DNA from 2 places in the Cytobacillus sp. Bva_UNVM-123 genome. Region 1 is predicted to be linked to the other one. Evidence: a T-box and tRNA genes for the amino acid it is inferred to sense, from the RefSeq annotation. Region 1 holds a T-box; the other holds one or more tRNA genes.
What was found. The T-box of region 1 lies ahead of argS (arginine--tRNA ligase). A T-box ahead of a tRNA ligase gene usually reads a tRNA of that ligase, here a tRNA-Arg.
Positions count from the first base shown of each region.

Region 2: it encodes a tRNA-Arg, which carries the amino acid that the T-box ahead of argS (arginine--tRNA ligase) is inferred to sense. The anticodon was not compared.

Region 1 is NZ_CM177772.1:3,201,940-3,217,547, forward strand. Features, by position in the region: gene KDN24_RS16485 (MarR family winged helix-turn-helix transcriptional regulator) at 1-393, opposite strand, end outside; gene KDN24_RS16490 (thioredoxin family protein) at 496-735, opposite strand; gene KDN24_RS16495 (MOSC domain-containing protein) at 1,082-1,765, opposite strand; gene KDN24_RS16500 (HAD family hydrolase) at 1,762-2,418, opposite strand; gene asd (archaetidylserine decarboxylase) at 2,723-3,523, shown strand; gene spoIIM (stage II sporulation protein M) at 3,549-4,193, opposite strand; gene KDN24_RS16515 (GNAT family N-acetyltransferase) at 4,430-4,993, shown strand; T-box leader at 5,040-5,248, shown strand; gene argS (arginine--tRNA ligase) at 5,317-7,014, shown strand; gene KDN24_RS16525 (endonuclease Q family protein) at 7,088-8,251, opposite strand; gene KDN24_RS16530 (NUDIX domain-containing protein) at 8,248-8,802, opposite strand; gene mciZ (Z-ring formation inhibitor MciZ) at 8,878-9,015, shown strand; gene KDN24_RS16540 (aldo/keto reductase) at 9,170-10,081, shown strand; gene KDN24_RS16545 (ABC transporter permease) at 10,289-11,047, opposite strand; gene KDN24_RS16550 (ABC transporter permease) at 11,044-11,793, opposite strand; gene KDN24_RS16555 (ABC transporter ATP-binding protein) at 11,790-12,503, opposite strand; gene KDN24_RS16560 (histidine kinase dimerization/phospho-acceptor domain-containing protein) at 12,596-13,606, opposite strand; gene KDN24_RS16565 (response regulator transcription factor) at 13,603-14,280, opposite strand; gene KDN24_RS16570 (YqkE family protein) at 14,580-14,825, opposite strand; gene KDN24_RS16575 (CoA transferase subunit B) at 14,926-15,594, opposite strand.
Region 2 is NZ_CM177772.1:97,653-113,260, forward strand. Features, by position in the region: gene lysS (lysine--tRNA ligase) at 1-442, shown strand, start outside; rRNA gene KDN24_RS00490 (16S ribosomal RNA) at 931-2,480, shown strand; rRNA gene KDN24_RS00495 (23S ribosomal RNA) at 2,970-5,905, shown strand; rRNA gene rrf (5S ribosomal RNA) at 6,103-6,219, shown strand; tRNA gene KDN24_RS00505 (tRNA-Val) at 6,229-6,304, shown strand; tRNA gene KDN24_RS00510 (tRNA-Thr) at 6,464-6,539, shown strand; tRNA gene KDN24_RS00515 (tRNA-Lys) at 6,673-6,748, shown strand; tRNA gene KDN24_RS00520 (tRNA-Leu) at 6,759-6,840, shown strand; tRNA gene KDN24_RS00525 (tRNA-Gly) at 6,854-6,928, shown strand; tRNA gene KDN24_RS00530 (tRNA-Leu) at 6,935-7,023, shown strand; tRNA gene KDN24_RS00535 (tRNA-Arg) at 7,031-7,104, shown strand; tRNA gene KDN24_RS00540 (tRNA-Pro) at 7,115-7,191, shown strand; tRNA gene KDN24_RS00545 (tRNA-Ala) at 7,202-7,277, shown strand; rRNA gene KDN24_RS00550 (16S ribosomal RNA) at 7,595-9,144, shown strand; rRNA gene KDN24_RS00555 (23S ribosomal RNA) at 9,461-12,396, shown strand; rRNA gene rrf (5S ribosomal RNA) at 12,594-12,710, shown strand; gene KDN24_RS00565 (CtsR family transcriptional regulator) at 13,265-13,726, shown strand; gene mcsA (protein-arginine kinase activator protein McsA) at 13,799-14,347, shown strand; gene mcsB (protein-arginine kinase McsB) at 14,350-15,429, shown strand; gene clpC (ATP-dependent protease ATP-binding subunit ClpC) at 15,434-15,608, shown strand, end outside.

The sequences.
Region 1 (15,608 bases):
ATCAGAAATGGAGTCGAGCGCTTCTTCTAGTGTGCCACCCCAATGTTCAAGCTTCACCGTTATTTCCCTACCTTTAGACGTTAATTGTAGCAAGGTCACTCGACGATCCTCAGGCTTTTGTGTTTTATAAATCAGCTCTTTTTTAACTAGCTCATTCACAACCTTTACGGCTGTTACATGTGTCGTACCGATTGCATTTGAAAAATTGCCTACTGTTGCAACATCTTTTCTTGTATGTAAACAGAACAATAATGCTTGTATTTGTATCGGTGACAATCCGATCGCATCACTTTCCGCCTGGGTCACCTTTTTTATTGCCTGAGATATCCGGAATAGAGCCATACTAATCCGAGCTGAACGATTTTCCTTGCGGTGCTGTGGATCGAATATCATCACATATCGTACCTTCCAAGTTCATTCTTTTATCCATTTTACATATAAATTTGCTCAATTAAAAGAAGGAGACACCGGCAAAGGCACCTCCTTCTTTAAACATTAACCTTTTTTTACGTCTTCTAAACTAGCACCGAAGTTGATGTGATAAACATTACCGCCAATCACAAGGGCAGGAACTGATTTAATACCTGCGCTTTCTGCTTCCTCAATCCGATTTCGATCAGTACCGAGATGCACGATTTCTGTATCGACTTTTGATTTGTCAAGGTACTCCAATACAACTTGTTCTGCATCTACACAAACCGGGCAACCTGCATGATAAAAAACTGCTTTTGACATAACAATCAGCTCCTCTAATCATTTATGTAGCCTTGCTACACATCTATAGTATAGTAGAGAAATGAAAATAAGAGCAATTACATATTGCCTATCGTTATTATAGGTAAACATAATGGTTTATGAAGACAATTCAAATTACTATGAAAGCCTGTCATTTGCTTTAATATAAGCCATTTGGCCCTCGATTTGTTTTAGCAAAAATTCGCACTCATCAATTTCATACTTGTTATTATCTTTCTTAAACCATTTTAAACAAAATAAAACATGCTTTTTCCATTCCATTAAGTCTTTATACGTACAGCTCTTAACTCTCTCGGTAACGTGTTCACGATGCAGTTGTATCACCTCACTGTTTACCAGTTAGTCTAATCTGGGAATCAACTTCGGTACCTTCCAAACGTTTCAAAAATCTTATTCTCCAATTTTGCGACAGTTCCTCCACTTCAAGTATCTTCTTCATACTCTCGATCTGATCTTTTTCACGGTGCATAATATGGTTTGCAAATGCAACCGATATTGCTTTCGGATGGGAATGGGTTTTTATCAAACTATCGGACTTAGATACGACTCCTTCTTCAAGAACACGAAAATAGAACCCGGTATAACCTGTTTCCTGTACTTTTTGTGGCAAATCAAGTTTTCCGTACTTTACAGACAATTTGTAACAAGGCTGCCTTGGTTGAGTAACTTGAACAACTGCATCACCAAGCTTAAAAATATCGCCAATGTTTACATCAGATTCCAATAATCCTCTAGTTGTTATATTTTCTCCGAATGCGCCGTATTCCAATGTTTTTTGCAATTCATTTTCCCAAAAAGGATAGTATTCAGCGGGATAAACACAGACCGCCTTATCCCTGCCTCCATGATGTACAAGATCTGCTTGCCCATCTCCTTCGAAGTTCAGGGTTGATAAAAATAGAGTTTTTTTTGTAGGGTTTTTAAAAATACCTGTAGAAACTTCTTTATTATTAAATTGTACTTGCCTAGGTTTACCTATATTAATCGAAAGGATTTCGACATGTTTCATATTAAATCACCTCGACTTCCACAATGCTGTATTAAATGCATAAATCGATAAATATCTTCTGGATGATCCAATCGGTGTGTAGCTGATATTGCTTCTGGTTGTTTTGCACCCCACAAGGCCAACCCAAAATCAATCTTTGCTTCATTGGCACATATTTGGTCAAATATAGTATCTCCAATATAAATGGCGGTTTTCGGATTCACACCTGTTTGTTCCATATATTTTAATAGTGGATCAGGTTCAGGCTTATGTTTTGCTGTATCATCCGCACATATGACATGTGAGAAATATTTAAGTAATCCGAATGGAATAAAATCAGCTTTAAATTCCTCACGCGTTTTCGAAGTCACGATGCCAGTATGAATTTTATTTTCCACCAATTTCTCAAGCATTTTTTCAATTCCAGAATAGATAGATAACAAATTATGATAGACACCTAAATAATGAAGGAGTTTTTCATTTGCGCGCTCAATATTTGAAATTTCAAGCATTCTCAAGCTATTCACACTTGTCATACCTAATAAATAAGTAAGTTTTTCAGATGGATATTCGATATCCATCTCTTCTTGTAGAACTTTTTGCAAAGCTAGTATGATCGCCTGATCCGAATTGAGAAGTGTACCATCCACATCAAATATGACTGATTTATACATTTTTTGTACCTCCTATGTCTTACAAATAGTTATTAATTCTGAGCTTGTTCCATATGCTTTCTAATCAACTTTAAACAACTTATCAAACTAAGATTCTGTATTCGGGTCAAGTATATTCTGAGGATAATGATTGTTCAATACTATTATTAATATAATGTAGATAGTTATTACCTATAGTTCAGAAATGAACAAACCATTATTTTACTAGCCTATCATTATGATAAGAAATATGTATTAGAAGCAAAAAATGACTCTCTATATAATCTAATGTAGATTGACTTTCCATTAAAGGAGGCTTGCGATTTTGAGATTAAATCAACGTTTTTTGCGCACGTTGACCGAGCTAACATCAAATAAAGAGCTATCTCATTTAATTGGCGCATTTACAAAAACTAAGATAAGCCGATTGCTAATTCCTTTATATGCAAAAACATATGCGATCCGTGTTGAAGAGGCTGAAAAGCCTTTGAATGCTTACCGAACATTAAATGATTTTTTCATCCGCCGTTTGAAAAGCGGGGTTCGAAAGATTGATCAAGATTCGTCTTCTCTTGTCAGTCCAGTCGATGCCACCATTACTGGTATTGGTAGAATAGATGATCATTTAACATTTACTGTTAAAGGCCAATCTTACAAAATAGAAGAATTATTGGAGCATTCGCCCTATACACAAAAGTACAATAAAGGTTGTTTCATCGTTTTGTATTTAAGTCCAGCCGACTATCATCGAATCCATTCACCTGTCACTGGAACGATTATTGAAAAAAAACATGTTTTAGGAAAAACTTACCCTGTCAATGAATTTGGTTTGAAACAGATGCACAAAGTATTAAGTCGGAACGAACGACTCATTACTTACATAAGGCACAAAAACGGGACGATCCCAGTTATAAAAGTTGGAGCTATGAATGTTAGCAGCATTAAATATTCAGAATCCCTTCAAATTCACCCCTCTAAAGGTCATGAGCTTGCTTATTTTGAATTCGGTTCCACTGTCGTGTTATTAATCGAAAACGGAATATTTGAATTTTGTAAGGGGTTGGGGTTAGGTAGTAAAGTTTTCGTAGGTGAGCCTCTAGGCTATTGGAGAGTAAAAGACGAATAAACCATTCTGTTTATTCGTCTTTATTTTATGATTGAAGAGAGTGAATGACTGATTTCATTAATATGGGAGAAATAAATGCTTCTATCCCTGCAGCAGCACATATAAAAAGAATGGATACAGCAAAAGTAGCCATATACCTTCCAAATAACGGCATCATTGGCTGTCCTACCCTCTTCATAAATTGTCTGCTAATCATTTTTAAAGAAAATGAAACTGAAAGGGTTGTTGCAATGATGAAGATCGGAATGATAATTAGATTTTGGGGCAGCACAGAAACAAATGATAGCATAAATCCATCCCATCCCATTTGATTAACTAAAAATCCGACCGTAAATCCAACAACCATCCCTTTCATAAATAAAAGAACTAAAATAACTGGCAGTCCAATAATTGATATTCCTAAAATCCACATAAGACTAATAAACTTTATATTGTGTAAAAAACTTTGCTTGAATAAATCACGTGCCCCTGCAATATTCTCCTCAGAAACTTGGCCGAAAAATTGAGAAAGATAATAAAACAAATCTTCTTTTTGTGAAAAGCTTAAACTATTAACCACAATTGCACCAAATATTACCCCCATTAAAAACAATACAATCACAAATAAATAAGTTGAGGAATGCTCGCGGAAATGATTTGCGACGACGTCCTGGTACATTTTTTTTCTCATTGCTATCCTCCCTGTCTAGCTTAAGCGGCTTTCAAGAACCGAGTCCTATACTTGTGACACAAGCGCAAGCCACCTATTAAAATTCTGTTATTAAATTGTATGCTCGTCCTTTAAACATATGCTAAATGCTTTTTGTTTTAAAAAAATACCTTGATCACCCCAAAATCTTCCACTATACTATTATGAATCTTAGTTACTATTCATTTTCGTTTTAGCATAAGGAGGTCTTGCTAAAGATGAACCCGATTTTTGTAGAGTTTCCAGAAAAAATTGAAACAGAAAGACTTTATTTACGTGCTTGCTTACCTGGTGACGGAAAAATGGTTTATAACGCTATTCAAGCTTCAGTCGAAGATTTGAAAAAATGGCTTCCCTTCGCCAATAAAGAACAAACAGAGGAAGAAGCTGAAATAAACGTAAGAAAATCATATGCTCAATTTTTATTGCGAGAAGATATTCGGATTCACATCTTTCGCAAAAATGATGATGCATTCATCGGCTCAACCGGACTTCACCGGATTAATTGGGAAGTAAGGAAGTTCGAAATTGGCTATTGGTGTGATTCACGCTATCAGAAAAAAGGATATATCTCTGAGGCAGTCGAAAGCTTAGTCGATTTTGCTTTTTTGCATCTTCAAGCTAATCGAATTGAAATTCGCTGTGATCCTAAAAATGAGAACAGCCGAAAAATCCCTAAAAAAATAGGCTTTACCCTTGAGGGAATTTTGCGAAGTGATAGCTTAAGTGCTGATGGCAAAGAACTTAGAGATACTTGTGTGTTTGCAAAAATTAAAGAATAAAGTGATTGTATTTATTCCTATTATCTCGTATGATAGTAAAAATATGTTAAATTCAATGCGGAAGAGAGTAGTTATGAAAAATAAGCTTAAGCGAATTAGGGATGGTGAAAGCCTAATAGCTTTTTCATAATGAAACGCACTTCTAAGAAGCAGCCTGAAAATAGTAGGGTGTAGTCGGATAATATCCGTTATCAATTTTGAAGCTGGTCCAATTGGGCCAAACAGAGTGGTACCGCGGGTAATCTCGTCTCTATTTAGAGACGGGATTTTTTTTTATCATACTTGTTTTACAAATGCCAATGAATTGAAAGGGTGATTTTTTTATGGGAAAATTATTAATGGCTTTTGCAGAAGAGATTTCGATCTCTTTAGATAAAGGAATCCATACTAGCGTCATACAAGAATTACTTGAAAAACCAAAGGATGTGAATAAAGGAGATATTGCTTTTCCATGTTTTCGATTAGCAAACCGTTTAAAAACTTCCCCAGTTACAATTGCTTCAGAAATAGCGTCAAAATTTCAGCACCCACTTTTCGAAAAAGTTGTGGCAGATGGACCATATGTAAATGGTTTTTTTAATAAAGAAGTAGTTGGCCAAACGATTTTAAAAGAAATTTTGAGAAAAGAAGCCAATTATGGTTCCAAGACACTTGACAAAGAGCAAAGAATTGTCATTGATTTTTCATCACCAAATATTGCAAAGCCTTTTTCGATGGGACATTTAAGGTCTACTGTTATTGGTCATTCATTAGGGAACATTATCGAAAAATGTGGATATAAAGCGGTTAGAATAAATCATCTCGGTGATTGGGGCACACAATTTGGAAAACTAATTGTTGCTTATAGACGATGGGGTAATCATGAGATAATTGAAAAAAATCCGATTAAAGAATTATTAAAATTATATGTAAGATTCCATGATGAGGCAGAGTCAAACAAAGAGCTTGAGAAAGAGGCGCGGATTTGGTTCAAAAAACTTGAAGATGGAAATGAGGAAGCAAAGCAGCTTTGGCAATGGTTTCGTGATGAATCTTTGAAAGAGTTCTCAAAAATATATACATTATTAAATATACAGTTCGATTCATTTAATGGAGAGGCATTTTATAATGATAAAATGGAGCAAACGATAATAAACCTCCAGCAAAAAAACTTGCTTGAAACTTCAGAAGGCGCGGAAGTTGTAAAGTTAGAAGAATACGGCTTACCTCCCTGCTTAATTAGAAAATCGGATGGAGCTACTCTATATGCAACGAGAGATCTAACTGCTGCTATTTATCGATACGAGAACGAGCCGTTTGCTAAAACATTATATGTGGTTGGTCATGAACAAAGTCTTCATTTTAAACAAATTTTTTTAGTGCTCGAAAAGCTTGGATACTCCTTTGCAAAAACTCTCGTTCATGTCCCTTTTGGTTTTATTCTGAAAAACGGAAAGAAAATGTCTACGAGAAAAGGCAGAGTCGTTTTATTAGATGAAGTATTAAATGAAGCAATCCAATTAGCCAAAAAAAATATTGAAGAAAAGAATCCCTCTCTTTCTAACAAAGATGAAATAGCAAAAATGGTTGGGGTCGGTGCCATCATATTTCATGATTTGAAAAATGAAAGGCAAAACAATTTCGAATTTTGTCTTGAGGACATGTTAAAATTCGAAGGAAATACAGGGCCATATATACAATATACACATGCAAGAGCATGCTCCATCTTAAGAAAAGCACAACAAACCATACAAGTTGATAAATTAACTGGATTAAATGATAAAAGCAGTTGGTTCGTCATAAAGCTTCTAATGGAATTCCCTACAGTAATTGAAAGAAGCTTCACCTTAAATGAACCATCTCAAATTGCAAAATATGTAATTGATCTGTCTCAAGAATTTAATAAGTTTTATAATAACGTCAAAATATTATCAGCTAATTATAGCAAGCTGAATGATAAATTAGCTTTAGTTAAAGCAGTAACGATTGTTTTGAACGAAGGCCTTCGACTTCTCGGGATAAAAGCACCTAGCGAAATGTAAAGTCAAAATTCAGATTCTAAAAAAGGATAGAAGCTTAATTAAGAAGCTCTATCCTTTTAAAATATTTTATGCTTTAATCAGCGATTTTCCCATACTTCCCGCCACCACCGGCAGTTAAACTAAGTTTGCCTTCTCTCGCTTTTACGATGAGTTCTGCAAGTTTAGGAGGAATAATTTCCGCAAGTTGTTCGAATGGGACCTGATGTAAAATTGCCATTTCTGTACCGAAATGATTCAATAGCTTTTCAAGCATTTTGGGCCCGAGTCCTGGAATAAATTCTAGTGGAACTTGATGAATATAGACAGCGCGATTCACTGGTGATGAGCTGGCAGTCTTTAACTCAGCAATCCTATCTGCTACCCCTTTGACAAACTTCGTGCTGTTACAATGCTTGCATACTTTGCTATTAGGAACAGCAGGCTCGAAGCACTGTGCACAAGTTGTTCCATGATACTTTCCTAAAAGCGGATCTAAACCGTAATTAGCCTTCACCTTTCGCCCATCTTTCCCTTTTAAAGCTTTCTCTAACTCTTTAAAAGTTGGCTCTTTCAAGGAAAGAATCTGATATTCCCGTGCAATCTTTTTTAAGGAGTGAGCATCTGAATTCGTAATAAACGAATAATTGTGAAGTTCCTTAATTTGATCAGCCATATTAGTGTCGGAGCTCAAGCCAAGCTCGATCGCATCAATTTGTTCTTTATTGAATACTTCTGTTAAAGAGTAATTGACTCCTTTACCATACAAGCTTTTAAAAGGAGTAAATACATGAGCTGGAATAAATAAGCCGCCAAGTTCCTTCACTTTATATTGTAATTCCAAACCAGTTGCGTATATTCGTTGCGAACTGAGTGTAATATTCTTCAAATGTTGTGAGAGCCACAATGAAAATTCCTTCATGATGTCTATGCTTGGAAAAAAACAAAGAACATGAATTGGGCCTTTGCAATTCTCGTCGTATATTTCGAGTTCAGAGCCAGGAATAATTGTTAAATCCCCGAACATTAATCCACCATCGACATGTTGTGTAACATCTCCTGTCTTGATTAGTTGTTCTATTTCAATGATGACTTCTGGCGAATGACAATCGATAATGCCAATCATATTCAGGCCTTTCTCATTACGAGAGTGCTCAATAATATTCGTAAACGTTAATGATTTAGCTCCCGTTATTTTTACTGGCTTACCAGACATCGTTCTACCAATATGAATATGTAAATCTGCATAATACTGATTCATTTATTATTCAACGCCCTTTGCAACTGCAAATATTGAATAGCATATATAGACTTTGCATCATAAATTTTCTGTTCCTTTATGAAAGCTTCCGCTTCTTCAAGTGTTAACTCAAGTAAATCTACAAATTCATCTTCATCTAAGGAGGCCGCATTTTCTTTCTTTTCGAGCCCTTTAGCTATATATAAATGGATAATTTCATCTGCGAATCCTGGAGATGTATAGAAGGAAATAAGCCATTCCAGTTCGGTACATCCATACCCTGTCTCTTCTTCCAACTCTCTTTTTGCACATTCTGCTGGATCCTCACCTAACTCAAGCTTACCTGCAGGTATTTCTACAATCGTTTTTTCAAGTGCTTTGCGATATTGCTCGACCATGATGATTTTATCATTATGTGTCTGTGCCAAAACTGCTACTGCTCCTGGATGCTTAATAATCTCTCGTTTCGCTATTTTTCCGTTTGGCAGCTCCACATCATCCACTTGAAGACTGACAACTCTGCCTTTAAAAATCTGTTCGGATTTTATCGTTTTTTCCTCTAGTCGATCCATCGTTCAGCCACTCCTGTTCTATTCCGTTTATTCTCACTCATACATATTACCATACTTTATTTGGAGGAGGATGGCATGAAAATTCACTTACATAAAAAGGGAGTTATTATCATCGGAAAACCTTGGGAGATTCGTGAAAAATTAAAGGAATACCGAAAAGAATACGATTTTTTGCAAGAGTGGATTTTTGCAAAAAAGAAAAAGATTAAATGAAGGCTTCCTTATTTATTTGTGTAAAACTGAATAAATATAACAATAAAATTAATCTTTAGTTCCCATATCAAAGTTAAAATTGTCCAATTTATTTGATGTAAGATAGAAACTTTCGTTAAAATAAAAAGAAAAGGTGGAAAAAGAGGTCATTTTTATGAAAAAGAGAAAATTAGGGAACTCCGATTTATATGTTAGTGAATTAGGACTTGGCTGCATGTCTCTCGGTACTGATCCAATAAAAGCTCATGAAATAATCGAAGAGGCTATACGAGTTGGTATAAATTTTTTCGACACAGCTGATTTATATGATTACGGTGAAAACGAGATGCTTGTCGGTCAAGCATTAAAAAGGTATAGAGAGCAATTAATTATTGCCACAAAGGGTGGAAACCGCTGGAACGAACAAAAAAATGGCTGGAGATGGGATCCTTCGAAAAAATATTTAAAAGAAGCAGTTAAAGACAGCTTGAAAAGATTAGGGGTTGACTATATTGATTTATACCAACTACACGGTGGTACGATCGAAGATCCAATCGAAGAGATAATTGAGGCATTTGAGGAACTAAAAGCAGATGGCTATATCCGATATTACGGAATCTCGTCAATTCGGCCAAATGTCATAAAGGAGTTTGTAAAAAAATCAAATATTTCATCTGTAATGATGCAATACAGCATCTTGGATCGTCGACCAGAGGAAGAAGCTCTACCACTTCTTCAGAATAAGGGCATAGGGGTTATGACAAGAGGACCACTCGCCAAAGGGCTATTAACAAATAAAATGCTCGAAAAAGCAATTGAAAATAGCTATCTAGATTACAGCGCCACAGAATTGAAGGATGTTATTTATCAGCTAAGAGAAAAAATCTCAACACGTAATTCAATGACTGAAATAGCCCTTCACTATAATTTAGCCAATCCTACTGTCTCTTCTGTCATTACAGGTGCCAGTTCAGTTGAACAAATTAGAGAAAATGCAAAAGCTGTTCAAGCGACTCCGCTATCTGACAAGGAGCAGGCTGTTATTCAATCCATTGTGAAAATGAATACTTATGGGGAGCATAGATAATAAGTAAAGACTGATAAAAGTAAATGTGATTTCTTTATTTTGAAAAGATGAAAAAGACGACGCCTTTGTTTCATTATGTAGCGTCGTCTTTTAATGTTTTAATTGACGATACCATGTCAAAGCTTTACTTTCAATTTCTTTTACAATGGAACCTTTTGCTTAACGCCCTTGTCATTTCCTTATTTTGTCTAAATGATAAAACCTAAACTAGGCATCTCGTTTACGGTAAAATACAATAGCTACTGTAATAAAGATCAGTGTCCATAACATTGTAATACCTGTCCCTTGCATTGCTGTAAGGACATTTATTTTATCAGAGGAAGGCGGCATATACATATAATATCCTGCCGCATCCGGAAAATAATTTTTAATACCAGGTTGAAAATCTCTCGACAATGGACTGACAATAAAATAATAACCAAGGAGTACCACTAAAGCAGGAGTGGTTTGTCTAAATAAAGCACCTATAGCTGCACTGAGAAGTGTGGTTAATGCTAGATATCCTGTTGCACCTACTAATGTTTTTATCATTGTGTCTATTTCAATTTCTACTGCTGTTTCTCTCATCATCATAAAAGTATATAGTACACCTGATGCAGCAATAGTAAACGCCACAGGAATGGTTATAATTGCCAAGGCCAAATGCTTCATGGATAATTGAAGCCCACGCCAAGGTATCGTAGTTAAAGTAGTTTGAATCTGACCACCCGTATATTCCGAACAAGTAGCTAAGATACCAAGAATAATGAAACCCGCTTGAAGATATCCCATAGAAGCAAGTCCTATATTCATTATACTTTGCGTTCCTGCTGCCCCTTGTAGACCAGCAGAAGTAAAAGCTGCGACTAAAACTAAATTAAGAATGAATGTACACATAAGAGTAAGCCATATCAATGGTAATGTAATTAATTTATCCAGTTCAGCACCAAGAATTTGTGTTATCTTTCTACTAGATGAGACACTCATGATGCAACGTCCCTCCTATGGAATACAATGGCTGCTACAATGAAAAGAACAGTTACCCAAGCAAACATGATTAAACCACCTGTGAATGGGGTGTGAAATCTGTCGCTCGTAACCATAAACATATCAAGGCCAGCCATATCTGGTAAGTAAAACGCTAATTTTGTAATCTTAGTAAGGAGGTAAGAGACTGTCACAACAGATGAATTTATCATGAGCACAGCAAGCGGGATAATGCCATTCTTAGTTAGAACCGTAATCCCAAATGCTAAAAGAGCAGTAAATACCCAGTAACAAACCGCACCGATCAGTCTAGATGCTTCAAATGCAGGTGCGTATTCACCAAGAATAAGAATTGTTGCTGACACAGTTGTTAGAATAGCAACAATGGAAAGCAGCATGCTGATCACTGTCACAGCACTTGCTTTTGCCAGCAAAAAGTGGAAACGGGATGAAACAACGGTTAAACTCGTTGTAATCTGATTCCCTCCACCAGATTCACTGCTCTCTGTCAAATACTCACTGCTGACAGCAAGCACACCAAGAATGATGATACCTTGCACACCAAGACCTAATCCAATATAGCCAATTTCCGATAGTCGTGTGCTAACTCCAGCTATAATCTCCTCTTTTTCTACTATACTGTCCAAGGCAGCAATGACCGCTGGGGCAAATGCCCCAATAAGAAAGGCTAGCCAAATGCCCGGCAGGGAGAACAATTTAGATAGTTCCGCGTTGAATGCTCTCATACAACATCACCCGTATTTTCAGATGTCAGGGCAAAAAAGGCTTCCTCCAGCGTGGAATGGTTACCTATTACTTCTTCCAATGTTCCATCTGCAACGACTTTTCCATGATTAATAATCACCACATCATCAACCGTCTCTGCAAGCTCACCCATTAGATGACTGGATAGTAACACCGTTTTACCAGACGCAGCACGTTCACGTAAAAATGTCCGAATCCAACGAATCCCTTCTGGGTCGAGCCCGTTTACGGGTTCATCTAAAACCAATATTTTTGGATCACCAAGTAGTGCAGCTGCCATTCCAAGTCTTCTCCCCATACCAAGGGAATAATTTCCAACCTTTTTCCCAGCTGCATTCGTAAGACCTACTATTTCCAGAACTTCCTCGACACGTGAGCGAGACAATCCTGCGGCACAAGCAATCCAACGCAAGTGTGCCCGTCCTGTTCGCATACGATGAGCTCCAAATCCATCAAGTGCAGCACCTACTGTTGCTAGAGGATTATGTAATTCTGCGAATGGCACTCCATTAATTAGTGCACTCCCTGAGGTGGCACGATCTAATCCAAGCAGGATGCGAAGTGTAGAACTTTTTCCTGCCCCATTTGGACCTAAAAAACCAGTTACTCTACCAGGTCTAGCTTTAAAACTGACACCTGATAAGATTTCTTGATTTCCGCGTTGTTTGACTAAGTTATTAATTGTAAGCAACCATAACACTTCCTTTCTGTTATGGTTCTCATTATAAAGAAGCAAAGTTACATCTTGGTTATCATGTTGTTTTCTTCTGGGTTAACTTTAGATTAAGCTCTGCCAATAGCTACTCTTGTGCCATTTTCAGTTGATATAAAGTCAGCTTTCAGCTTCATTTTTTTCAACATATAATTTGAAGCCGATAAACCAATCCCCGCCCCACGCTCATGGGAAGAGTGATCCATACCTGGACCTCTGTCTGCAACAATGATCTGTTCTTTTTCTACATCAACTACAATGTTTGCATACTTTCCCTCTGCTGCATGGCGAAGAATATTCTGAAATAAATTATCCAGAACCCGTGTCATCCATGTAGGATCTGCTTCCCAATAAAAAGTCTCCTCTGTCGGTAAATCAACATCAAGCTGAATTTCTTTTTCTTCAAATACAGGATACCACGCAGCAACAGATGCTCTTACTAAACGTACAATATCTGTTGAAGTTGGCCCGAAAGGATGTTTCCCTGAGGTAAGCAATGTATAGGAAAGTAAATCATCCATTAGATCTCCGACTCTTGTAATCGTATGGTTTATCTCTGTTAATGAGTTTTGTCCTTCTAAACTTATTGATTCTTTATTTAATTTGGTGATATGTCCTCTCAAAATGGTAAGTGGCGTTCGTAAGTCGTGAGATAAATTCGCAATGAGTCGATGTCGTAATAATTCCTCTTCATATTCTCGCTTGCGACTGTCTTCAAGCTGCTGAATCATCCAATTAAAAGAACTTCCTAGCTGGTCTATTTCATCCATACGATTACTTTGAACAGATATTGGTTTAGGAAATGAGTTATGATTAGCTGAAAATGACATGACTTCTTGTAAGCAGGTTAGACGTTTACGAAGTCCCAAGAAGAACAGCCAAGACATTACAACAAATGCGACAATAATAAGACCAAACAAAAGTAGTATAACGTAAAATTGATTTAACATATTGAGATCTTCTTCATTGATACCCGGAAAATCAACGAACGCAAAGAAGAAAATAAGCACAAGTGGAGGAAAAAAGATAAATAGAAAATGTCCTTTTAGAAAACGACGAAATAATGATCTAGTCTGTTTCATAGTTTCACCCGATAGCCTATTCCCTTCAACGTTTCAATAATCTCTGGGGAATCTGGATGACGTTCCAATTTTTGCCGCAGTCGATGGATATGTACCATTAATGTTTTATCGCCAGTTATGTAAGGTTCGTTCCAAATCGCTTCATAAATTTGTTCTTTTGGTAAAACTCGATTAGGGTGTCGTAAGAAGTACATTAAAATTTGATGTTGTTTCCCTGTCAATATAATTTCTTCTCCTGTGTGTTTGTCAAATACCATTTGGACTTCTGGATCTACTTCAATATGATTTCCTAATGAAACGCGTTCGGAATGTGTTCCACCACTTCGACGGATTAATACTTCTACTCTTGCAATTAATTCATCCGTATGGAATGGTTTCGTTAAATAGTCATCAGCAAATTGTAAACCATCTACCTTATCATCTATCGATGTTCGAGCAGATAAAAGCAAAATAGGAACAGCTGGAGCTGCCTTTTTTAATCGTTTTCCCACAGTAAATCCGTCTAAACCGGGTAACATGATATCCAAAATAACTATTTCATGCAGATTTACTTCTTTTTCGGCTCCTTCACCAGAAAGCAGCCACTGAACTGAAAATCCTCGCTGTTCCAATTCTTCTTTTACCCAACTGCCTATTTTCTCATTATCTTCAATATATAATACGTTTCTTTTCAAGTAACATACCTCTCTCTAAATTCCAAAATTTCCTTGTATTATAACATAGTAATCTAATTTCCAAGCAGAGTAATGAGCTTGCCTATCCATATAAAATTGTAAATATATTTGATACTAAAAATATGAATAACTATTTTATATTGGAAAGAAGATCAAAGGTAAATCACAACGTGTCTAATTTCTATTTGCTTCAAATATTAAATTTTTTCTTTATAGATTAAGTTCATGAAAAAGAAAGAAGTATTCCTCTCCTTGAATAGAGAAATACTTCTTTTGTGTTCACTTTACCCTTCAATTTGTCATTTATATTCTTTCCAGTTAAGTTCACTTTCACTAAGCAATTGTTCAAAGCTTTTATTCTTTTCTCGCAGTCTTCTTTCTTCTCTCTTTTTTTGCTCATCTTCTTCTTTTTGTTTATCTTCTACTGCTTTTAGTTCCTGTTTCTTTCCTTTTAATTGTTCCATTATATCTGTGTTCAGCATATCACCAAGTGTTAAAGGCTTATCATCTTTTTTTACTTGCACAGATTGTCTTTTCTTTTTCATTCATATCGCCTCATAAATCTTTTTTTGTGGTTAATTATATCATAAATCTTTAAAAACGAACGAAAAGCACAGCATCAAGGGCTGAGCTTTTCTAAAAAGGCTAATACGCATCTGTTAAAACATGTTCGTCCACCTGCAATGCAGCTTCTGTCGATTGAATAATATCCTCCACTGTAAATCCTTTCGCAACTTCAATGAGCTTTAAACCCGATTCTGTTACATCGATAACAGCTCTTTCCGTAATAATCCGATTTACAACAGCTTTTCCTGTCAGTGGAAGTGTACATTTTTTGAGGATTTTCGATTCGCCCTCTCTATTCGTGTGATCCATAATAACAATTATTTTTCCTGCGCCATGAACAAGATCCATGGCACCACCCATCCCTTTAATCATTTTTCCAGGAATCATCCAGTTTGCCAGATCACCAGTTTGAGAGACTTCCATTCCACCAAGAATGGCGATATTCACATGTCCCCCGCGAATCATCGCAAAAGATTCAGCACTATCAAAATAAGCAGCACCTGAAATGGCTGTTACCGTTTCCTTGCCAGCATTAATTAAATCTGGATCAACTTCCGCCTCAGTTGGATAAGGTCCAATGCCAAGCAAGCCATTTTCCGATTGCAGTACTACTTCCTTATTGGCTGAAATATAGTTTGCTACTAAAGTAGGCATCCCAATTCCTAAATTAACGTAAAAGCCATTTTCTATTTCTTTTTCAGCACGTTTAGCTATTTTTTCTCGAACAATCGCTTTTTCGTTACTCATTGACAACATCTCCT
Region 2 (15,608 bases), 2.1 Mb from region 1:
TGGAATCGAAGTGACAGAGCACATGCAATATGGTCACGTTGTAAATGAGTTCTTTGAGCAAAAAGTGGAGGAAAAGTTAATCCAACCGACATTCATTTATGGGCACCCAGTTGAAATTTCCCCACTTGCTAAGAAAAATGAAGCTGATCCACGTTTTACTGATCGCTTTGAGTTATTTATTGTTGCACGTGAACATGCGAATGCATTCACAGAATTAAATGATCCAATTGACCAAAGAGAACGCTTCGAAGCACAACTTAAAGAACGTGAACAAGGAAATGACGAAGCTCATATGATGGATGATGATTTCGTTGAAGCATTAGAATACGGAATGCCACCTACAGGTGGACTAGGAATCGGAATTGATCGTCTTGTTATGCTATTAACCAATTCTCCATCTATAAGAGATGTACTACTGTTTCCACTTATGCGTCATCGTTAATTATAGTATTAAAGGAAAGCAAAGCGTTTTTTATGCGCTTTGCTTTTTCTTCAAAAGTGTAGAATTATATGAATAGTTTTTCTTTGCTTTTCTTTAAAAAAGGATTGCAACACATTAAATCTGGTGGTATATTATTATCTGTTGCCGAAAGAAATGACTTTCATCATTATGTTTTTTTAAAAAAAGTTATTGACTTTAAGCAGTGGATTTGATAGTATTAAAAAGTCGCCTTGAGCGATAAGTTATAAAACAACTTACTGAAATCAATAATAAATTGACGTCAGTAACCTTGTTCTTTGAAAACTGAACGAACAAAAACGTCAACGTTATTCTTTAGTCTTTTTTGAAAAGACAATTTATGAGCTAATCAACTCACATCTTATCGCGTATTAACGCGCAGTAATATCCTTGCGGATAACTGCCCGTAAATACCCGATTGATTCGACTAACCATCACGGGGAAAAACACCCCGCGAAGGAAGTCTCATCTTATTGGAGAGTTTGATCCTGGCTCAGGACGAACGCTGGCGGCGTGCCTAATACATGCAAGTCGAGCGAACTTTTGGGAGCTTGCTCCCAAAAGTTAGCGGCGGACGGGTGAGTAACACGTGGGCAACCTGCCTGTAAGACGGGGATAACTTCGGGAAACCGGAGCTAATACCGGATAACTCTTTTCCTCCCATGAGGAAAAGCTGAAAGATGGCTTTTGCTATCACTTACAGATGGGCCCGCGGCGCATTAGCTAGTTGGTGAGGTAACGGCTCACCAAGGCCACGATGCGTAGCCGACCTGAGAGGGTGATCGGCCACACTGGGACTGAGACACGGCCCAGACTCCTACGGGAGGCAGCAGTAGGGAATCTTCCGCAATGGACGAAAGTCTGACGGAGCAACGCCGCGTGAGTGATGAAGGTTTTCGGATCGTAAAACTCTGTTGTTAGGGAAGAACAAGTATCGGAGTAACTGCCGGTACCTTGACGGTACCTAACCAGAAAGCCACGGCTAACTACGTGCCAGCAGCCGCGGTAATACGTAGGTGGCAAGCGTTGTCCGGAATTATTGGGCGTAAAGCGCGCGCAGGTGGTTCCTTAAGTCTGATGTGAAAGCCCCCGGCTCAACCGGGGAGGGTCATTGGAAACTGGGGAACTTGAGTGCAGAAGAGGAAAGTGGAATTCCACGTGTAGCGGTGAAATGCGTAGAGATGTGGAGGAACACCAGTGGCGAAGGCGACTTTCTGGTCTGTAACTGACACTGAGGCGCGAAAGCGTGGGGAGCGAACAGGATTAGATACCCTGGTAGTCCACGCCGTAAACGATGAGTGCTAAGTGTTAGGGGGTTTCCGCCCCTTAGTGCTGCAGCAAACGCATTAAGCACTCCGCCTGGGGAGTACGGCCGCAAGGCTGAAACTCAAAGGAATTGACGGGGGCCCGCACAAGCGGTGGAGCATGTGGTTTAATTCGAAGCAACGCGAAGAACCTTACCAGGTCTTGACATCCTCTGTCAACCCTAGAGATAGGGCTTTCCCCTTCGGGGGACAGAGTGACAGGTGGTGCATGGTTGTCGTCAGCTCGTGTCGTGAGATGTTGGGTTAAGTCCCGCAACGAGCGCAACCCTTGATCTTAGTTGCCAGCATTCAGTTGGGCACTCTAAGGTGACTGCCGGTGACAAACCGGAGGAAGGTGGGGATGACGTCAAATCATCATGCCCCTTATGACCTGGGCTACACACGTGCTACAATGGATGGAACAAAGGGCTGCGAGACCGCGAGGTTAAGCCAATCCCATAAAACCATTCTCAGTTCGGATTGCAGGCTGCAACTCGCCTGCATGAAGCCGGAATCGCTAGTAATCGCGGATCAGCATGCCGCGGTGAATACGTTCCCGGGCCTTGTACACACCGCCCGTCACACCACGAGAGTTTGTAACACCCGAAGTCGGTGGGGTAACCTTTTGGAGCCAGCCGCCTAAGGTGGGACAGATGATTGGGGTGAAGTCGTAACAAGGTAGCCGTATCGGAAGGTGCGGCTGGATCACCTCCTTTCTAAGGAAAATGAAGTGGAAATTTCATAAAAAGACGTCATTTGTTCGTTCGGTTTTGAGAGAACAATCTCTCTTAATTATCTTGCGTAAGTAAGATGAAATAGCTGCTTAACTTTATATTGATTCGTGAATGTAAAGAGTATTTGCTCCTGCGCCACAGCCTATTCGAGGAAGTAATTCTTCAGCTCGTCGCAAGGCAGCACGAAGCTTTATCTAAGAAGCTTATTCACGATGTGATTGAAGTCAGTAGCCTCGTTCCTTGAAAACTAGATAATGAAAGAAGAAGAAAAACCGAGTAATCGCCATTTTAGTATTTCTCTCTATTATTTAATAGAGTAAAAACCAATCACAATTCTTGCGAATTGTGAGGGTAATGAGAAGCAAGTAGATCAAGGAACCAAGTGAGTGAACCCCGGAGTGTGCATCAGCACATGAGGAGGTGAACGAGCGTAGGTGACGCAGAGATACGCCGCTTATCATTAGCCGAACAGGTTAAGTTAGAAAGGGCGCACGGTGAATGCCTAGGCACTAGGAGCCGATGAAGGACGGGACTAACACCGATATGCTTCGGGGAGCTGTAAGTAAGCTTTGATCCGGAGATTTCCGAATGGGGGAACCCGCTGTTCGTAATGGAACAGTATCTTTACCTGAATACATAGGGTATAGAAGGCAGACCCGGGGAACTGAAACATCTAAGTACCCGGAGGAAGAGAAAGCAAACGCGATTCCCTGAGTAGCGGCGAGCGAAACGGGATTAGCCCAAACCAAGAGGCTTGCCTCTTGGGGTTGTAGGACACTCTACACGGAGTTACAAAGGAATGAGGTAAATGAACAGGTCTGGAAAGGCCGGCCAGAGAAGGTAAAAGCCCTGTAGTTGAAACTTCGTTCCCTCCAGAGTGGATCCTGAGTACGGCGGGACACGTGAAATCCCGTCGGAAGCAGGGAGGACCATCTCCCAAGGCTAAATACTCCCTAGTGACCGATAGTGAACCAGTACCGTGAGGGAAAGGTGAAAAGCACCCCGGAAGGGGAGTGAAATAGTTCCTGAAACCGTGTGCCTACAAGTAGTCAGAGCCCATTAACGGGTGATGGCGTGCCTTTTGTAGAATGAACCGGCGAGTTACGATTACATGCGAGGTTAAGTTGAGAAGACGGAGCCGCAGCGAAAGCGAGTCTGAATAGGGCGAATGTAGTATGTGGTCGTAGACCCGAAACCAGGTGACCTACCCATGTCCAGGTTGAAGTCCAGGTAACACTGGATGGAGGACCGAACCCACGCACGTTGAAAAGTGCGGGGATGAGGTGTGGGTAGCGGAGAAATTCCAATCGAACTTGGAGATAGCTGGTTCTCTCCGAAATAGCTTTAGGGCTAGCCTCATGTAGTAAGAGTCTTGGAGGTAGAGCACTGTTTGGACTAGGGGCCCCCATCGGGTTACCGAATTCAGACAAACTCCGAATGCCAAAGACTTATCCATGGGAGTCAGACTGCGAGTGATAAGATCCGTAGTCAAGAGGGAAACAGCCCAGACCACCAGTTAAGGTCCCAAAGTATACGTTAAGTGGAAAAGGATGTGGAGTTGCTTAGACAACCAGGATGTTGGCTTAGAAGCAGCCACCATTTAAAGAGTGCGTAATAGCTCACTGGTCGAGTGACTCTGCGCCGAAAATGTACCGGGGCTAAACGTATCACCGAAACTGTGGATGGACACCGTATGGTGTCCGTGGTAGGAGAGCGTTCTAAGGGCGTTGAAGCTAGACCGTAAGGACTAGTGGAGCGCTTAGAAGTGAGAATGCCGGTATGAGTAGCGAAAGATGGGTGAGAATCCCATCCACCGAATGCCTAAGGTTTCCTGAGGAAGGCTCGTCCGCTCAGGGTTAGTCGGGACCTAAGCCGAGGCTGAAAAGCGTAGGCGATGGACAACAGGTTGATATTCCTGTACCACCAAATTACCGTTTGAGCAATGGGGGGACGCAGGAGGATAGGGTAAGCGCGCTGCTGGAATAGCGCGTCCAAGCAGTTAGGCTGATAATGAGGCAAATCCCATTATCGTGAAGGCTGAGCTGTGACGGCGAGGGAAATAGAGTACCGAAGTTCCTGAATCCACACTGCCAAGAAAAGCCTCTAGCGAGGTAACAGGTGCCCGTACCGCAAACCGACACAGGTAGGCGAGGAGAGAATCCTAAGGTGAGCGAGAGAACTCTCGTTAAGGAACTCGGCAAAATCACCCCGTAACTTCGGGAGAAGGGGTGCTCATTTGGGTGAATAGCCCGGATGAGCCGCAGTGAATAGGCCCAGGCGACTGTTTAGCAAAAACACAGGTCTCTGCGAAGCCGCAAGGCGAAGTATAGGGGCTGACGCCTGCCCGGTGCTGGAAGGTTAAGAGGAGGGGTTAGCGTAAGCGAAGCTCTGAATTGAAGCCCCAGTAAACGGCGGCCGTAACTATAACGGTCCTAAGGTAGCGAAATTCCTTGTCGGGTAAGTTCCGACCCGCACGAAAGGCGTAACGATCTGGGCACTGTCTCAACGAGAGACTCGGTGAAATTATAGTACCTGTGAAGATGCAGGTTACCCGCGACAGGACGGAAAGACCCCGTGGAGCTTTACTGTAGCCTGATATTGAATTTCGGTACAGCTTGTACAGGATAGGTAGGAGCCTAGGAAGCCGGAGCGCCAGCTTCGGTGGAGGCATCGGTGGGATACTACCCTGGCTGTATTGAAATTCTAACCCGCGCCCCTTATCGGGGCGGGAGACAGTGTCAGGTGGGCAGTTTGACTGGGGCGGTCGCCTCCTAAAGAGTAACGGAGGCGCCCAAAGGTTCCCTCAGAATGGTTGGAAATCATTCGTAGAGTGTAAAGGCACAAGGGAGCTTGACTGCGAGACCTACAAGTCGAGCAGGGACGAAAGTCGGGCTTAGTGATCCGGTGGTTCCGCATGGAAGGGCCATCGCTCAACGGATAAAAGCTACCCCGGGGATAACAGGCTTATCTCCCCCAAGAGTCCACATCGACGGGGAGGTTTGGCACCTCGATGTCGGCTCATCGCATCCTGGGGCTGTAGTCGGTCCCAAGGGTTGGGCTGTTCGCCCATTAAAGCGGTACGCGAGCTGGGTTCAGAACGTCGTGAGACAGTTCGGTCCCTATCCGTCGTGGGCGCAGGAAATTTGAGAGGAGCTGTCCTTAGTACGAGAGGACCGGGATGGACGCACCGCTGGTGTACCAGTTGTCTTGCCAAAGGCATAGCTGGGTAGCTATGTGCGGACGGGATAAGTGCTGAAAGCATCTAAGCATGAAGCCCCCCTCGAGATGAGATTTCCCATAGCGCAAGCTAGTAAGACCCCTGAAAGATGATCAGGTTGATAGGTTTGAGGTGGAAGCGTGGTGACACGTGGAGCTGACAAATACTAATCGGTCGAGGACTTAACCAAAAACGAAAAGCGGAAGTGCCTTGCTTAGGGGCGACAAGCTTAAGACGAGACGGCGAGAAGGTTGTACTTTAACCTTCTTGACGGATTGGCTTAAGACCTCGAGCCCCTAGGCACTGGAGCTGGACACGCTTTAAGATTACTCTTTCTTCTTCTTATTATCTAGTTTTGAGGGAACGAAACCTCAATTTAATAAAAAGTTTAGTGGCGATAGCGAGAAGGTCACACCCGTTCCCATCCCGAACACGGAAGTTAAGCTTCTCAGCGCCGATGGTAGTTGGGGGCTCTCCCCCTGTGAGAGTAGGACGCCGCTAAGCTTTTAATATGGAGGATTAGCTCAGCTGGGAGAGCATCTGCCTTACAAGCAGAGGGTCGGCGGTTCGATCCCGTCATCCTCCACCATAATGAGCCGGCCTAGCTCAATTGGTAGAGGATTCTGGAAGCTTGCAGTCCGGAGCTTTACGTCCTCGAATAGCTAGCTGGAGGAATCTGCAACAAATCACACAGGGATTTGCCGCACATATACTAATGCTATTTAAATTCTAAACATATATTTCATATGCCGGCCTAGCTCAATTGGTAGAGCAACTGACTTGTAATCAGTAGGTTGGGGGTTCAAGTCCTCTGGCCGGCACCAGATTTTAAAAGATTACAGCCACGAAGCTTTTCTTCAACGAATGGTAAGCTTTTAAAATCTGCGACAAAGACCAAAGGGCTTTGGAGCATATTTATTACTACTATCAAAATTCAGTTTTTAAAACTTTGAATTTGAGCCATTAGCTCAGTCGGTAGAGCATCTGACTTTTAATCAGAGGGTCGCAGGTTCGAATCCTGCATGGCTCACCACTTTAAATATGCGGGTGTGGCGGAATTGGCAGACGCACTAGACTTAGGATCTAGCGCCGCGAGGCGTGGGGGTTCGACTCCCTTCACCCGCACTTTTCATAATATGCGGAAGTAGTTCAGTGGTAGAACACCACCTTGCCAAGGTGGGGGTCGCGGGTTCGAATCCCGTCTTCCGCTCCATAATGTGCCGGGGTGGCGGAACTGGCAGACGCACAGGACTTAAAATCCTGCGGTAGGTGACTACCGTACCGGTTCGATTCCGGTTCTCGGCACCATTATATTGCGCCCGTAGCTCAATTGGATAGAGCGTCTGACTACGGATCAGAAGGTTATGGGTTCGACTCCTTTCGGGCGCGTTTGTTTTTTCGGGAAGTAGCTCAGCTTGGTAGAGCACTTGGTTTGGGACCAAGGGGTCGCAGGTTCGAATCCTGTCTTCCCGACCACTAAATTTACGGGGCCTTAGCTCAGCTGGGAGAGCGCCTGCCTTGCACGCAGGAGGTCAGCGGTTCGATCCCGCTAGGCTCCACCAAAAAAACAAAAAAGTTGTTGACATGATATTTCAAACATGTTATCATTGAAAAGTCGCTTTAGAGTGATGGAGTAAAAACAACTTACTGAAAAACAATGATAAATTGTAATCAGTAGCCTTGTTCTTTGAAAACTGAACGAACAAAAACGTCAACGTTATTCTTTAGTCTTTTTTGAAAAGACAATTTATGAGCTAATCAACTCACATCTTATCGCGTATTAACGCGCAGTAATATCCTTGCGGATAACTGCCCGTAAATACCCGATTGATTCGACTAACCATCACGGGGAAAAACACCCCGCGAAGGAAGTCTCATCTTATTGGAGAGTTTGATCCTGGCTCAGGACGAACGCTGGCGGCGTGCCTAATACATGCAAGTCGAGCGAACTTTTGGGAGCTTGCTCCCAAAAGTTAGCGGCGGACGGGTGAGTAACACGTGGGCAACCTGCCTGTAAGACGGGGATAACTTCGGGAAACCGGAGCTAATACCGGATAACTCTTTTCCTCCCATGAGGAAAAGCTGAAAGATGGCTTTTGCTATCACTTACAGATGGGCCCGCGGCGCATTAGCTAGTTGGTGAGGTAACGGCTCACCAAGGCCACGATGCGTAGCCGACCTGAGAGGGTGATCGGCCACACTGGGACTGAGACACGGCCCAGACTCCTACGGGAGGCAGCAGTAGGGAATCTTCCGCAATGGACGAAAGTCTGACGGAGCAACGCCGCGTGAGTGATGAAGGTTTTCGGATCGTAAAACTCTGTTGTTAGGGAAGAACAAGTATCGGAGTAACTGCCGGTACCTTGACGGTACCTAACCAGAAAGCCACGGCTAACTACGTGCCAGCAGCCGCGGTAATACGTAGGTGGCAAGCGTTGTCCGGAATTATTGGGCGTAAAGCGCGCGCAGGTGGTTCCTTAAGTCTGATGTGAAAGCCCCCGGCTCAACCGGGGAGGGTCATTGGAAACTGGGGAACTTGAGTGCAGAAGAGGAAAGTGGAATTCCACGTGTAGCGGTGAAATGCGTAGAGATGTGGAGGAACACCAGTGGCGAAGGCGACTTTCTGGTCTGTAACTGACACTGAGGCGCGAAAGCGTGGGGAGCGAACAGGATTAGATACCCTGGTAGTCCACGCCGTAAACGATGAGTGCTAAGTGTTAGGGGGTTTCCGCCCCTTAGTGCTGCAGCAAACGCATTAAGCACTCCGCCTGGGGAGTACGGCCGCAAGGCTGAAACTCAAAGGAATTGACGGGGGCCCGCACAAGCGGTGGAGCATGTGGTTTAATTCGAAGCAACGCGAAGAACCTTACCAGGTCTTGACATCCTCTGTCAACCCTAGAGATAGGGCTTTCCCCTTCGGGGGACAGAGTGACAGGTGGTGCATGGTTGTCGTCAGCTCGTGTCGTGAGATGTTGGGTTAAGTCCCGCAACGAGCGCAACCCTTGATCTTAGTTGCCAGCATTCAGTTGGGCACTCTAAGGTGACTGCCGGTGACAAACCGGAGGAAGGTGGGGATGACGTCAAATCATCATGCCCCTTATGACCTGGGCTACACACGTGCTACAATGGATGGAACAAAGGGCTGCGAGACCGCGAGGTTAAGCCAATCCCATAAAACCATTCTCAGTTCGGATTGCAGGCTGCAACTCGCCTGCATGAAGCCGGAATCGCTAGTAATCGCGGATCAGCATGCCGCGGTGAATACGTTCCCGGGCCTTGTACACACCGCCCGTCACACCACGAGAGTTTGTAACACCCGAAGTCGGTGGGGTAACCTTTTGGAGCCAGCCGCCTAAGGTGGGACAGATGATTGGGGTGAAGTCGTAACAAGGTAGCCGTATCGGAAGGTGCGGCTGGATCACCTCCTTTCTAAGGAAAATGAAGTGGAAACTTCATAAAAAGACGTCATTTGTTCGTTCGGTTTTGAGAGAACAATCTCTCAAAACTTCGTTCTTTGAAAACTAGATAATGAAAGAAGAAGAAAAACCGAGTAATCGCCATTTTAGTATTTCTCTCTATTATTTAATAGAGTAAAAACCAATCACAATTCTTGCGAATTGTGAGGGTAATGAGAAGCAAGTAGATCAAGGAACCAAGTGAGTGAACCCCGGAGTGTGCATCAGCACATGAGGAGGTGAACGAGCGTAGGTGACGCAGAGATACGCCGCTTATCATTAGCCGAACAGGTTAAGTTAGAAAGGGCGCACGGTGAATGCCTAGGCACTAGGAGCCGATGAAGGACGGGACTAACACCGATATGCTTCGGGGAGCTGTAAGTAAGCTTTGATCCGGAGATTTCCGAATGGGGGAACCCGCTGTTCGTAATGGAACAGTATCTTTACCTGAATACATAGGGTATAGAAGGCAGACCCGGGGAACTGAAACATCTAAGTACCCGGAGGAAGAGAAAGCAAACGCGATTCCCTGAGTAGCGGCGAGCGAAACGGGATTAGCCCAAACCAAGAGGCTTGCCTCTTGGGGTTGTAGGACACTCTACACGGAGTTACAAAGGAATGAGGTAAATGAACAGGTCTGGAAAGGCCGGCCAGAGAAGGTAAAAGCCCTGTAGTTGAAACTTCGTTCCCTCCAGAGTGGATCCTGAGTACGGCGGGACACGTGAAATCCCGTCGGAAGCAGGGAGGACCATCTCCCAAGGCTAAATACTCCCTAGTGACCGATAGTGAACCAGTACCGTGAGGGAAAGGTGAAAAGCACCCCGGAAGGGGAGTGAAATAGTTCCTGAAACCGTGTGCCTACAAGTAGTCAGAGCCCATTAACGGGTGATGGCGTGCCTTTTGTAGAATGAACCGGCGAGTTACGATTACATGCGAGGTTAAGTTGAGAAGACGGAGCCGCAGCGAAAGCGAGTCTGAATAGGGCGAATGTAGTATGTGGTCGTAGACCCGAAACCAGGTGACCTACCCATGTCCAGGTTGAAGTCCAGGTAACACTGGATGGAGGACCGAACCCACGCACGTTGAAAAGTGCGGGGATGAGGTGTGGGTAGCGGAGAAATTCCAATCGAACTTGGAGATAGCTGGTTCTCTCCGAAATAGCTTTAGGGCTAGCCTCATGTAGTAAGAGTCTTGGAGGTAGAGCACTGTTTGGACTAGGGGCCCCCATCGGGTTACCGAATTCAGACAAACTCCGAATGCCAAAGACTTATCCATGGGAGTCAGACTGCGAGTGATAAGATCCGTAGTCAAGAGGGAAACAGCCCAGACCACCAGTTAAGGTCCCAAAGTATACGTTAAGTGGAAAAGGATGTGGAGTTGCTTAGACAACCAGGATGTTGGCTTAGAAGCAGCCACCATTTAAAGAGTGCGTAATAGCTCACTGGTCGAGTGACTCTGCGCCGAAAATGTACCGGGGCTAAACGTATCACCGAAACTGTGGATGGACACCGTATGGTGTCCGTGGTAGGAGAGCGTTCTAAGGGCGTTGAAGCTAGACCGTAAGGACTAGTGGAGCGCTTAGAAGTGAGAATGCCGGTATGAGTAGCGAAAGATGGGTGAGAATCCCATCCACCGAATGCCTAAGGTTTCCTGAGGAAGGCTCGTCCGCTCAGGGTTAGTCGGGACCTAAGCCGAGGCTGAAAAGCGTAGGCGATGGACAACAGGTTGATATTCCTGTACCACCAAATTACCGTTTGAGCAATGGGGGGACGCAGGAGGATAGGGTAAGCGCGCTGCTGGAATAGCGCGTCCAAGCAGTTAGGCTGATAATGAGGCAAATCCCATTATCGTGAAGGCTGAGCTGTGACGGCGAGGGAAATAGAGTACCGAAGTTCCTGAATCCACACTGCCAAGAAAAGCCTCTAGCGAGGTAACAGGTGCCCGTACCGCAAACCGACACAGGTAGGCGAGGAGAGAATCCTAAGGTGAGCGAGAGAACTCTCGTTAAGGAACTCGGCAAAATCACCCCGTAACTTCGGGAGAAGGGGTGCTCATTTGGGTGAATAGCCCGGATGAGCCGCAGTGAATAGGCCCAGGCGACTGTTTAGCAAAAACACAGGTCTCTGCGAAGCCGCAAGGCGAAGTATAGGGGCTGACGCCTGCCCGGTGCTGGAAGGTTAAGAGGAGGGGTTAGCGTAAGCGAAGCTCTGAATTGAAGCCCCAGTAAACGGCGGCCGTAACTATAACGGTCCTAAGGTAGCGAAATTCCTTGTCGGGTAAGTTCCGACCCGCACGAAAGGCGTAACGATCTGGGCACTGTCTCAACGAGAGACTCGGTGAAATTATAGTACCTGTGAAGATGCAGGTTACCCGCGACAGGACGGAAAGACCCCGTGGAGCTTTACTGTAGCCTGATATTGAATTTCGGTACAGCTTGTACAGGATAGGTAGGAGCCTAGGAAGCCGGAGCGCCAGCTTCGGTGGAGGCATCGGTGGGATACTACCCTGGCTGTATTGAAATTCTAACCCGCGCCCCTTATCGGGGCGGGAGACAGTGTCAGGTGGGCAGTTTGACTGGGGCGGTCGCCTCCTAAAGAGTAACGGAGGCGCCCAAAGGTTCCCTCAGAATGGTTGGAAATCATTCGTAGAGTGTAAAGGCACAAGGGAGCTTGACTGCGAGACCTACAAGTCGAGCAGGGACGAAAGTCGGGCTTAGTGATCCGGTGGTTCCGCATGGAAGGGCCATCGCTCAACGGATAAAAGCTACCCCGGGGATAACAGGCTTATCTCCCCCAAGAGTCCACATCGACGGGGAGGTTTGGCACCTCGATGTCGGCTCATCGCATCCTGGGGCTGTAGTCGGTCCCAAGGGTTGGGCTGTTCGCCCATTAAAGCGGTACGCGAGCTGGGTTCAGAACGTCGTGAGACAGTTCGGTCCCTATCCGTCGTGGGCGCAGGAAATTTGAGAGGAGCTGTCCTTAGTACGAGAGGACCGGGATGGACGCACCGCTGGTGTACCAGTTGTCTTGCCAAAGGCATAGCTGGGTAGCTATGTGCGGACGGGATAAGTGCTGAAAGCATCTAAGCATGAAGCCCCCCTCGAGATGAGATTTCCCATAGCGCAAGCTAGTAAGACCCCTGAAAGATGATCAGGTTGATAGGTTTGAGGTGGAAGCGTGGTGACACGTGGAGCTGACAAATACTAATCGGTCGAGGACTTAACCAAAAACGAAAAGCGGAAGTGCCTTGCTTAGGGGCGACAAGCTTAAGACGAGACGGCGAGAAGGTTGTACTTTAACCTTCTTGACGGATTGGCTTAAGACCTCGAGCCCCTAGGCACTGGAGCTGGACACGCTTTAAGATTACTCTTTCTTCTTCTTATTATCTAGTTTTGAGGGAACGAAACCTCAATTTAATAAAAAGTTTAGTGGCGATAGCGAGAAGGTCACACCCGTTCCCATCCCGAACACGGAAGTTAAGCTTCTCAGCGCCGATGGTAGTTGGGGGCTCTCCCCCTGTGAGAGTAGGACGCCGCTAAGCAAAATGGAGAACAGCTAAAATTTTTAGCTGTTTTTTTGTTTTTCATCATCCATTACACATAGATTGAATAGTATTGATCAGCTTAAGTGTACAATCTATGAAAATAGAAATTTTAAAGGTGATGTGGTAGTGACAACAAAAGAAGGCAAGGTTATTGCCGAGGAAATTGTCATCGTCACAAATTATGTTTACAAAGTAATAGGAAGATCTATCATACCAGTCGAACGTTTAATAATTGCTATAGAAAACTATAGATCGATTTTCATAAGAGGTTGCTCCTGATCTCAGTAATATTGAACTAGGACTGAATGAGGGAAGATGAGCATTATGCAATTTACTTCAATTGAATTCAACTTTGCTTTAAGCCTATGGGGTTGTCCTATGGATTCGAACAGAGTAGCTTTTTCAGTCTAACTTTCTTGTTTCTAATATCAAGCTATGTTTGAAAACGAAAAAAATAGGAGAAATTAATAATACGTGTTCATTGCGCGGGAAATTAAAGTTATGTATAATTAATGTCAAATATAGTCAAAGTCAGATAGGGGGGAGGATTAGTGAGAAATATTTCAGATATCATCGAGAGCTACTTAAAAAAAGTTCTTGAGCTGAGCGAGAGGGAAATTGTTGAAATAAAAAGAAGTGAAATCGCTGATAAATTTCAATGTGTACCTTCACAAATCAACTATGTCATCAATACACGTTTTACTATTGAAAAGGGTTATGCTGTTGAAAGTAAACGCGGTGGCGGTGGTTATATAAGAATTATGAAAGTACAGTCGCATGATGACGCTCATTTGATTGAACAATTACTAACATTAATTCAATCTCGATTAGCACAAAGCAGTGCGGAAGATGTTATTTTACGACTTGTTGAAGAGAATATTATTACGGAAAGAGAAGCAAGGATTATGCTAAGTGCTATCGACCGTTCTGTATTATATATTGATCTTCCCTATCGGGATGAGCTTCGGGCAAGAATGTTAAAGGCAATGTTAACAACATTAAAATATAAATAAAGAATATCCGTTCAAGAAGGAGGACAAATTCCACTTTTTGAACATTCTTTCAGTAGTTGGAGAGGTGAAAATATGATCTGCGAAGAATGTAATCAAAGACCAGCAACACTTCATTTCACAAAAATAGTAAATGGAGAAAAAGCGGAGCATCATCTATGCGAAAAGTGTGCGCAGGAAAAAGGGGATATGTTCATGGTGAGTGGTACCCCTGGTTTTTCAATAAATAATTTATTAGCAGGATTATTGAATATCGAACCCGCCTTTCAACAAACAAAACAAGACCCATTCCAAAAGGAAAAGATTTTACAGTGTGAACAATGCATGATGACCTTTCAGCAATTTATTAATGTAGGAAGATTTGGCTGTGCCAATTGCTATGATGCTTTTAAAGACCAGCTTAATCCAATCTTAAAAAGATTGCATAGTGGGAACTTTGCTCATAATGGAAAAATACCTGCCCGTGTTGGAGGCACGATTCATTTACGGAAAAATATTAGTGAATTGAAGCAAAAGTTGAAAGATTTCATTTCAAACGAAGAATTTGAAAGAGCGGCAGAAGTAAGGGATGAAATCCGCATGCTTGAAAGTAAATTAAGTAGTAATAATGAGGGAGGGGAATAAGCTTGTCATTAGAACGTTTTATTAATCAAGCTGTCAGCTCCTGGATGAGTGATGAAGGCCCAGATTCAGATATTATTTTAAGTTCAAGAATTCGACTGGCAAGAAATATTAAACAATTGAAGTTCCCTACATTATTTACGAATGACGAAGGCGAGTTAGTTATTCATAAGATGAAAGAAAGGATTAGTCAGTCACCGTTTTCAAAGCTTGGAAACTTAGAGCTTTTATTAATGGATGAACTTCAGCCTCTTCAAAAAAGAGTGCTTATGGAAAAACATTTAATTAGCCCTCATCTTGCAGAGCAATCAACTTTTGGTGCATGTATTCTTTCAGAAAACGAAGAACTAAGCATCATGATAAATGAAGAGGATCATATCCGTATTCAATGTCTATTTCCAGGATTTCAATTGACAGAAGCATTAAGCTTGGCAAATGAAATTGATGACTGGCTAGAAGAAGAAATTGATTATGCATATGATGAAAATTTCGGCTATTTGACCAGTTGCCCAACAAATGTGGGAACAGGTTTAAGAGCATCTGTAATGATGCACTTACCAGGGCTTGTTCTTACACAGCAAATTAATCGAATTATCCCAGCAATCAATCAGCTCGGACTAGTAGTAAGAGGAATTTATGGTGAAGGCAGCGAAGCTTTAGGGAATATTTTTCAAATATCGAATCAAATTACCCTCGGAAAATCAGAAGAAGATATTGTTGAAGATTTAAAAAGCGTTGTCAGCCAGTTGATTTCGCAGGAAAGGTCTGCTCGCGAAGCATTAGCAAAAACTTCTGACATACAATTAGAAGATAGAGTCTTCAGGTCTTATGGAATATTATCCAACTGTCGAATTATCGAATCAAAAGAAGCGGCAAGATGCTTATCAGATGTTCGATTAGGAATTGATATGAAATATTTAAAAAATATTTCAAAAAATATTTTAAATGAATTAATGATTTTAACCCAGCCTGGATTTTTACAACAATATGCCGGAGGTCCATTAAGACCACATGAACGGGATATTCGCCGGGCATCCTTAATAAGGGAAAGAATAAAAATGGAAAAAGAAGAGATAGGAGGATGAAATCATGATGTTTGGCCGATTTACAGAAAGAGCTCAAAAAGTGTTAGCTTTAGCACAAGAAGAAGCCATTCGTTTAGGACATAATAATATTGGAACAGAGCATATTTTATTGGGTCTTGTTCGAGAAGGGGAAGGCATTGCGGCAAAAGCTCTTTACGCATTAGGACTCGGTTCTGATA